DNA from 4 places in the Buttiauxella sp. S19-1 genome. Region 3 is predicted to be linked to each of the others. Evidence: predicted binding sites of a transcription regulator. Region 3 holds the regulator's gene; each other region holds the start of a gene.

The links. The regulator LexA, encoded in region 3, represses DNA repair genes until DNA is damaged. The targets are predictions, from matches to a motif close to TNCTGTATGTACATACAGNA.
Region 1: a site for LexA is predicted at 1,063-1,082, ahead of dinB (DNA polymerase IV). Genes of this name have one in related genera too.
Region 2: a site for LexA is predicted at 988-1,007, ahead of sulA (SOS-induced cell division inhibitor SulA). Genes of this name have one in related genera too.
Region 4: a site for LexA is predicted at 810-829, ahead of MES37_RS10520 (metal-dependent hydrolase). Genes of this name have one in related genera too.

The regions. Positions count from the first base shown of each region.
Region 1 covers NZ_JAHWLU010000004.1:32,519-34,723, forward strand. Annotated here, with positions in the region: gene nqrF (NADH:ubiquinone reductase (Na(+)-transporting) subunit F) at 1-758, shown strand, start outside; gene nqrM ((Na+)-NQR maturation NqrM) at 770-994, shown strand; gene dinB (DNA polymerase IV) at 1,104-2,159, shown strand.
Region 2 covers NZ_JAHWLU010000023.1:22,657-24,861, forward strand. Annotated here, with positions in the region: gene yccS (YccS family putative transporter) at 1-197, shown strand, start outside; gene MES37_RS08025 (TfoX/Sxy family DNA transformation protein) at 194-808, opposite strand; gene sulA (SOS-induced cell division inhibitor SulA) at 1,029-1,538, shown strand; gene ompA (porin OmpA) at 1,899-2,205, shown strand, end outside.
Region 3 covers NZ_JAHWLU010000014.1:26,310-28,514, forward strand. Annotated here, with positions in the region: gene dinF (MATE family efflux transporter DinF) at 1-635, opposite strand, end outside; gene lexA (transcriptional repressor LexA) at 704-1,312, opposite strand; gene MES37_RS05515 (diacylglycerol kinase) at 1,421-1,789, opposite strand; gene plsB (glycerol-3-phosphate 1-O-acyltransferase PlsB) at 1,916-2,205, shown strand, end outside.
Region 4 covers NZ_JAHWLU010000036.1:33,323-35,527, forward strand. Annotated here, with positions in the region: gene MES37_RS10515 (L-cystine transporter) at 1-68, opposite strand, end outside; gene MES37_RS10520 (metal-dependent hydrolase) at 202-792, opposite strand; gene kduD (2-dehydro-3-deoxy-D-gluconate 5-dehydrogenase KduD) at 907-1,668, opposite strand; gene hxpB (hexitol phosphatase HxpB) at 1,823-2,205, opposite strand, start outside.

The DNA of each region.
Region 1 (2,205 bases), on a different contig from region 3:
GTGATGTTGTGCCGTTCCGTGCTGGTGGCTATATCCAGATTGAAAGTCCACCGCATGAGGTTAACTACCAGGACTTCGATGTTCCTCAGGAATATCGTGGCGACTGGGATAAGTTTAATCTGTTCCGCTTCAAGTCGGTGGTTAAAGAGCCATGCGTTCGCGCTTACTCAATGGCTAACTATCCAGATGAGAAAGGCATTATCATGCTGAACGTGCGTATCGCTACGCCGCCGCCGAATGTGCCTGATGCGCCTCCGGGGATTATGTCCTCATATATATGGTCGTTAAAAGCGGGCGACAAAGTGACAATATCCGGTCCATTTGGTGAGTTCTTTGCTAAAGAGACGGACGCTGAAATGGTGTTCATCGGCGGTGGTGCAGGTATGGCACCAATGCGATCACACATTTTTGACCAGCTTAAACGTCTTCATAGCACGCGAAAAATGAGTTTCTGGTACGGTGCTCGCTCTTCGCGTGAGATGTTCTACGAAGAAGAGTTTGAAAAACTGGCTCAGGAAAACCCGAACTTCACGTTCAATGTGGCGCTCTCAGATCCGCAACCAGAAGACAACTGGACTGGTTACACCGGCTTCATCCACAACGTATTGCTTGAAAACTATCTTCGTAGCCATCCGGCACCAGAAGATTGTGAGTTCTATATGTGTGGGCCGCCTATGATGAATGCCGCGGTTATCAAAATGCTCAAAGATTTGGGTGTTGAGGATGACAACATCATGCTAGATGACTTTGGCGGCTGACAGGAGCGTTTATGCTGACAGTATTTTTAGCCACCTTCGTTATTTTTCTACTGGTGATCTTTGGAATGTCACTGGGCGTTATTGTGAAGCGCAAATCGCTTCAGGGTAGCTGTGGTGGTATTGCCGCGTTAGGCATGGAGAAAGTTTGTAACTGCCCTGAACCCTGTGATGCTCGTAAGAAGCGTATCGCAAGGGCTGAGCGGCAAGCAAAACTTCAGCAGAACCGCATCCTGTAAACCAGTAAAACCTCCCGCATCGTCGGGAGGTTTTCTTTCCATTGAAGACTTTCCTCCTTAATTATTTTAACTGTATACTTATCCAGTAATATAACTGGTGCGAACAAGTATGCGTAAAATCATTCATGTCGATATGGACTGCTTTTTTGCCGCCGTAGAAATGCGTGATAACCCAACTCTGCGGGATATTCCGATAGCTATTGGAGGTAGTGCGAAAAGGCGCGGTGTCATTAGTACGGCAAATTATCCCGCTAGAAAATTTGGTGTGCACAGCGCGATGTCGACTGCAATGGCTCTCAAGTTATGCCCACATCTGACACTGCTTCCTGGACGTTTTGATGCTTACAAAGAAGCTTCAAATCATATCCGGGAAATTTTTAGCCGCTACACAACGCTTATCGAACCGCTGTCACTTGATGAGGCTTATCTGGATGTCACTGATAGCCCGAACTGCCATGGTTCTGCAACTCTCATGGCCAGGGAAATTCGCCAGACTATTTCAGATGAACTTAATCTCACCGCATCGGCTGGTATTGCACCGGTTAAATTCCTCGCCAAAATTGCCTCTGACCTCAATAAACCTAACGGGCAGTTCTTGATCACTCCCGAGGAGATTCCAGCATTTTTGCAAACCTTACCGCTTGGAAAAATCCCCGGCGTAGGGAAAGTTACAGCGGGCAAACTGGAAAGCCTTGGGTTGCGCACCTGTGCCGATGTGCAGAAAACGGATTTAGCTTCGTTACTCAAGCGGTTTGGCAAATTTGGCCGTGTACTGTGGGAGCGTAGTCAGGGTATAGATGAACGCGAGATTAACAATGAGCGGCAACGTAAATCTGTCGGAGTTGAAAAAACACTCGCGGAAGATATTCATCAGTGGCAGGAGTGTGAGGCTATTATTGAGCAACTCTATCCTGAACTTGAACGCCGTTTGAAAAAGGTAAAACCTGATTTATTGATTGCCCGCCAGGGTATCAAACTTAAGTTTAATGATTTCCAGCAAACGACTCAGGAACATGTCTGGCCTCAGCTGAATAAAGCCGATTTAATCGCTATTGCGAAGCAAACGTGGGAAGAACGGCGAGGAGGGCGGGGAGTCAGGCTGGTGGGGTTACATGTGACTTTACTGGACCCGCAGATGGAGCGCCAATTGGTGTTGGGGCTATAAAAAAAGCCCTCATCCCGGCGTTCTCCCTCAGGAGAAGGAGAAAACC
Region 2 (2,205 bases), on a different contig from region 3:
ATGATGCCCTTCATCATTTGCCTGCCGATGAAGCACGGGTGCACAAGGCGCTGCATGGGCTTACTGAGCGTATAACCTCGCTTGAGCCACAGTCGGATAGCAAAGAGCCGTTAGTGCTTCAACAAATTGGCCTGCTGGTTGCGCTATTACCAGAAATATCACGTCTCCAACAACTTGTGTCGCAGCAACATACTTAACGGGTGTGTCGTTGCGCGTAAAGATGCCCCCACTCGACCAACTCCCGGCGCGTTGCCGCCGGGAGTGCGGCTTCATGAACACCACAAATAGCCCCTGCTAAAGCCAACAAGACTTGTACCCCTAGCCCTTTCTTCAAATGTCTCAGTTTTATCCACGACCGTTTTGCACCATAAGCATGAAGGGTGCGCACGTCAGCAATCCCGACTTCCCACAACATCATTTCCAGGCTGTGAGTTAAATTAGGTAAATCTTTGAGACGTTGTTGCGCCTTCAGGCGAGATTTCTCACGGCGAGCGCTAAACAATGCATCGGTTGAAAGCTGCAACAGCTTTTGCCGATCACGCCACAGTCCTTCATCGACATGATAATAATTGAGCGCAATGGCTCGTCCACGTTTGTTATAAACCAGAGACTCTGACGCTCTTGCAACAAAGTAAACTTCCGATTGTTCGCAGGCACGTAGATACAATTCTCCCTCAGAAACCATGGCAAACACCACATTTTCGACGGTCAAACTATAGCCACCAAATAGCGAGCGATAATTTATATCACCTAATGGCGCTAGATATTCTTTTGATTGATGAATCCTTGCATAAGACCGGTTCTTCATGAATATATCCTTAAATATCAATCCATAACATATCATCACAATGTGTAACTGCATCCAGTAATATGAAAATAGGTAACATGATGAGCGACGGCAATCACATTCTTACTTTCCGCAGATTTACATGTCGAAATTGCGATATGCTTTCCGAAATTTAGATTGATCTTTGTCCGAACTGGCATTACTGTATATTCATACAGTAACCCATCAGGCGGGATTAACTATGCAATCACATAACGTTCTAACTCACGTTGCCACTGTTCCAGGTTCTGCGCCTTCATTGGCTCAGTCATCAGCAGGTAACAACATTAAAGGGTTGATCAGTGAAGTGATCTACAGCGAAGATCAGCCCTGGATTACACAGTTAGTGTTGCTGCCCTTGCTGCAACAGCTTGGTCAGCAATCTCGCTGGCAGTTGTGGTTAACGCCACAACAGAAATTGAGTCGTCAGTGGGTGCAGTCAGCTGGTCTTCCGCTGACAAAAGTGATGCAGGTAAGCCAGTTAGATCCACTTTTTACCGTAGATGCTATGGTAAAAGCATTGCAGACAGGAAATTACAGTGTTGTTATTGGTTGGTTACCGGAAGAATTGACCGACGAAGAGCATTTTCAGCTATCATCAGCAGCTGAAATGGGTAAGGCAATTGGCTTTATTATGCGTCCAACTCGTACCTCAAAAACAGGATGTCGACCACGAAGTGGTCTAAAAATTCATTCTAGTTTGTATCATTAAGTAAATTTAAGAGAAATCCTGGAACTTTTTCTTCTCTGCTGACAATTCATTGTGAATTATGAAGAATCCCCGCTGCAAGCCGCTCCAGGCGGCATTCCGCCAGTTTTAAGAAGCCTATTTTTCGCGCAAAGTTGTTAAAAAGTGTGTACTCAAATCGTTTTTTTTCATATGCCTGAGGGACTTCACACTTGTAAGTTTTCAACTACGTTGTAGACTTTAGCTCGCCAGGGTTGCTCTTCCATAACACCGATTGATCGGTAGAGTAACAAGTGAGCATAAACTCGGGCGAAGGATTTAACCCTGGGCTTTAGAGCGATTTTAAAGCTCATGGCCTTTTTGGATGATAATGAGGCGCAAAAAATGAAAAAGACAGCTATCGCGATTGCAGTGGCACTGGCTGGCTTCGCTACCGTAGCGCAGGCCGCACCGAAAGATAACACCTGGTATGCAGGTGGTAAGTTGGGTTGGTCCCAGTTCCACGACACCGGTTTCTACGGAAACGGTTTCCAGAACAACAATGGCCCAACTCACAGCAGCCAACTGGGTGCTGGTGCATTCGGTGGTTACCAGGTTAACCCGTACGTTGGTTTCGAAATGGGTTACGACTGGTTAGGTCGTATGCCTTACAAGGGCAGCGTTGATAACGGTGCTTTCAAAGCGCAAGGCG
Region 3 (2,205 bases):
ACCTTTTTCACCATCAGCAAACCAATGATAAACGTCGCATATTCTGCGGTGACGGTGGCGAGTGCCGCGCCCTGAACATCCATGTGTAGCCCCATGACCAGCCACACATCCAGCACGATATTCAGTACGTTTCCGACAACCAGCAAGATAACTGGCGCACGCGCATACTGAACGCCTAACAACCAGCCCAACAAGACCAGGTTGGCAAGCGAGGCTGGCGCACTAAGCCAACGTATTTCAAGGAATCGCCGGGCCTGCAACAAAACATCTTCATTGCCGCCGACGATATGCAAGGCCAGGGATATCAGCGGTTCACGCAGTAAGACGATCGCCACCCCTGCTCCTAACGCCAATAGCAAGGGCTGAACCAGTGCACGCGCTAAAGCAGAGGGATTATTGGCACCAAATGCCTGGGCAGTTAAACCGGTGGTGCTCATGCGCAAAAACAGCAACAGCATAAATAAGAAGCTGGTTGCCGTCGCACCAATAGCGACACCGCCAAGATAAACAGGGCTATCCAAATGACCAATTACCGCGGTATCAACAAGGCCCAGTAAAGGCACGGTGATGTTGGAAAAAATCATGGGTAAGGCGAGGCGCCAGAGAGCTCTGTCAGCCGTCGAGAAAAATCGCATGGCCAATCCAGGAAGAGATAAGAGAATTAAGACGATGATGCGCATTAAAGCGCATCATCTGGAGAAGTTTACAGCCAGTCGCCGTTGCGAATTACCCCAACCGCCAACCCTTCAATAGAGAAGTTATGTTCGCGCAGGTCAACCACAATAGGTTCAAATTCGCTATTTTCAGGCAGAAGATGAACGGTATTACCCTGCTGCTTTAAGCGCTTAACAGTCACTTCGTCGTCAATACGCGCCACCACAACCTGGCCGTTACGCACATCCTGAGTTTTATGAACTGCAAGCAGGTCGCCGTCCATAATACCGATGTCTTTCATAGACATCCCGCTAACGCGCAACAGGAAATCGGCATTTGGTTTAAACAGTGATGGGTCAACCTGGTAATGGCCTTCGATGTGCTGTTGTGCAAGGAGTGGTTCCCCCGCAGCAACACGCCCAACCAGCGGAATACCGGTAACTTCTTCCACCAGCAAGCGGATACCGCGCGACGCACCAGAGATAATCTCAATGACGCCTTTACGGGCAAGTGCTTTCAGGTGCTCTTCAGCGGCGTTCGGAGAACGGAACCCCAGACGTTGAGCAATCTCGGCACGAGTCGGTGGCATGCCGGTCTGGCTGATATGATCCCGAATAAGATCAAACACCTCTTGCTGCCTGGTAGTTAACGCTTTCATTCCGCCCCCTGGGTGTTTATACAGTTATGCTGTGAGTATATACAGTCAAAGGCGATTTTGGAACCACAAATTGAGCAAAAAACCAGGGACTTAACTATTCTGGAAAGATCATCGCAAATGCGGCCAAAGCAGTGTGACCCAGGTAATAACTGCGAGGATAATGGCGATTAATACGGCAGCAGACCCCATGTCCTTGGCCCGTCCTGAAAGCTCGTGGTAATCGGTACCAACACGGTCAACAAGCGCCTCGATAGCGCTATTGAGAATTTCGACAATCATGACCAGCACAACAGAACCAATCAGTAAAATACGGGTGATAGGGTCAACATCTAACCAGCAGGCGATGGCGATGGCGATGAGCGCGCTAACCCCTTCCTGGCGGAAAGCCGCTTCGTTAATCCAGGCTGCTTTGAGCCCTTTCCATGAGTAGCCTGCGGCTTTGATGATACGGGTAAGTCCAGTGGTACTGCTCGCCATTTTGGGAAACCTTTTCAAATTATTTGGGTCAATGCTTATCTATATTGCAACGCCACAGAAATCTGAGCCAGATTCTGATATTCTTGCGGCGAATTTGCATCATTAACCTGAGGCTTTACATCGTTTATGTCAGGCTGGCCAAGAATCTACTACAAATTACTTAATTTACCATTAGGCGTTCTGGTAAAGAGCAAGTCCATTCCGGCAGATCCACAAGCCGAACTGGGCTTAGATCCCACACGCCCGATTATGTATGTCCTGCCGTATAACTCCAAGGCGGACTTATTAACGCTGCGCGCACAATGTCTCGCGCATAACTTGCCCGACCCTCTCGAGCCGTTAGAAATCGACGGTGCGGTATTGCCGCGCTATGTCTTTATCCATGGCGGCCCGCGTGTTTTCACTTATTACACGCC
Region 4 (2,205 bases), on a different contig from region 3:
CGAGTTTGTGCCAGCAACAGCAATAGAATAACGAACACGATAACGTTCGCTATGAGTGGAAAATTCATCCCCGTATCTCCTGAGTATATTTTAAACAGATGGACTGATTGCCACCTTTATTCTGTAAAGCGTACCAGAACCCTGGAGTTACTCTTATATTCAAAAGGAATTGATTATTACAATTAGAGCTATTTCGTTTAATTATTGTTCCAGGTGGTTATTTAAAAAACTATTAAAGGTCATTTGCAGCGAAATTATCATGTGCGATGACCAGCGCACCGCGCTGTTATCGGGCACACTTTGCGGCATCCACACGGCCAGACCAAACAACACCATGCACAAGGCACGTTCCAGTTGATTACCTTTTTGCGGCCTGATGATGGGAAAGCGAAAGCGCCAACGGCAGGGCCAAAGGAGTGGGACACCCGCAGGAGTGAGCATATCTGCCAAAATATGGCTTAAGTAACCCAACACCATGCCTTGAAGGGCATCGGCGGGAATCACCCAACTTTCGGGGACTTTGAGATAGAACAGTGCAAGGCTTGCGAAGACGGCAAATAAGCTGTGGGTAAAGCCCCGATGGCCGCAGGCGCGGGCAATGGGTTTGGAAAACCACGGCAAGCGTTGACCGAGAAATGACTTTGGGTGGTCAATATCAGGCAGCAAACAGGTCAGGATGGCTGAAGGCACAATATGCCACCAGTCTCCTTGAGCAAGCACAGGCGTGAGTTCGGCGTTTTTAGCGAATACTGCACAGGCAATGGAAAAAAGAAGGTGACCTTCCGCCGTCATGATACTACCTGGATGAAAACTGTCGATTCATACAGTATAGGGTTTTTATACAGTAGACGGAAGAGGTGACGGCGTAACATTTTGCAACCGCCGGATTCCCCGGCGGCGTGTTGTTTAGCGGGCTAACCAGCCTCCGTCGACGGCAATGGTGTAACCGTTGACATAATCGGAAGCACTGGAGGCAAGAAACACCACCGGGCCTTGCAGATCGGCAGGAACACCCCAACGACCCGCGGGAATTCGCTCGAGGATTTCATGGCTGCGGACTTCATCATCACGCAGTTGTTGAGTGTTGTTGGTTGCCATGTATCCCGGCGCGATCGCGTTGACATTGATATTATGTTGCGCCCATTCATTTGCCAGCAGGCGCGTTATGCCAAGCACGGCACTTTTAGATGCGGTGTAAGACGGGACTCTGATACCGCCCTGGAAGGACAACATGGAGGCGATATTAATAATCTTGCCGCCAGTGCCTTGTTTAATGAACTGTTTTGCCACCGCCTGAGAGAGAAAGAATACTGATTTAATGTTCAGGTTCATTACGTCGTCCCAGTTTTTCTCGCTAAATTCCAGCGCATCTTCCCGGCGAATGGTGCCTGCGTTATTTACAAGGATATCTATTTTCCCCATTCCTGCCACGGCCTGCGCAATGATGTCAGGGATCGCGTCTTGTTGGCTTAAATCTGCCTGGATGGCGAGAAAACGGCGATCCAAATCTCGCACTTTTTGCGCCGTTTCATGCGGGATTTTGCGGTTTACGCTGACGATGTCACAACCAGCCTCGGCAAGGCCAATCGCCATTCCCTGACCCAGTCCTGTATCGCATCCCGTGACAACAGCGACTTTGCCTTGCAGATTAAAAGCATCGAGAATCATAGTTACTCCGGTATCCGGAAAAGCGCATTTGCGCGTGTCTGTAAAGAGTAGATACGGGAGGGGGGAAACTCAAATATTTTTGAAATACTGTTTTAAAAAATTAGATGTCGGTATGGTTTTGAGAATGATGCGGGGAGCCCCGCATCGTAATAAATTAGCCAATCAGGTGTTCGGCGCGTAATTCACTCAGCGAAGACAACTTCACATTTGCCAGGCACCAGCGCACGTCGTCACGGTTTTCTTCTGCGGGAACCACAATAGAACGCATGCGTGCGGCTTTGGTGGCAACCATGCCATTCACGGAGTCTTCAAGCGTTACACAGGCGAGCGGGTCAACAGCCAATTTAGCAGCGGCATCCAGATAAACCTGCGGATGGGGCTTGCTGTAAGGCAGATGTTCTGCCGAGGCGATGGCATCAAACTGGGAACGTAAGTCGAACATTTCCAGCACACGCTCAAGCATATGTGCAGGTGAAGCAGACGCTAAACCCACTTTCAGACCTTGCGCTTTACATAAAGCGACAGCTTCACGCACAC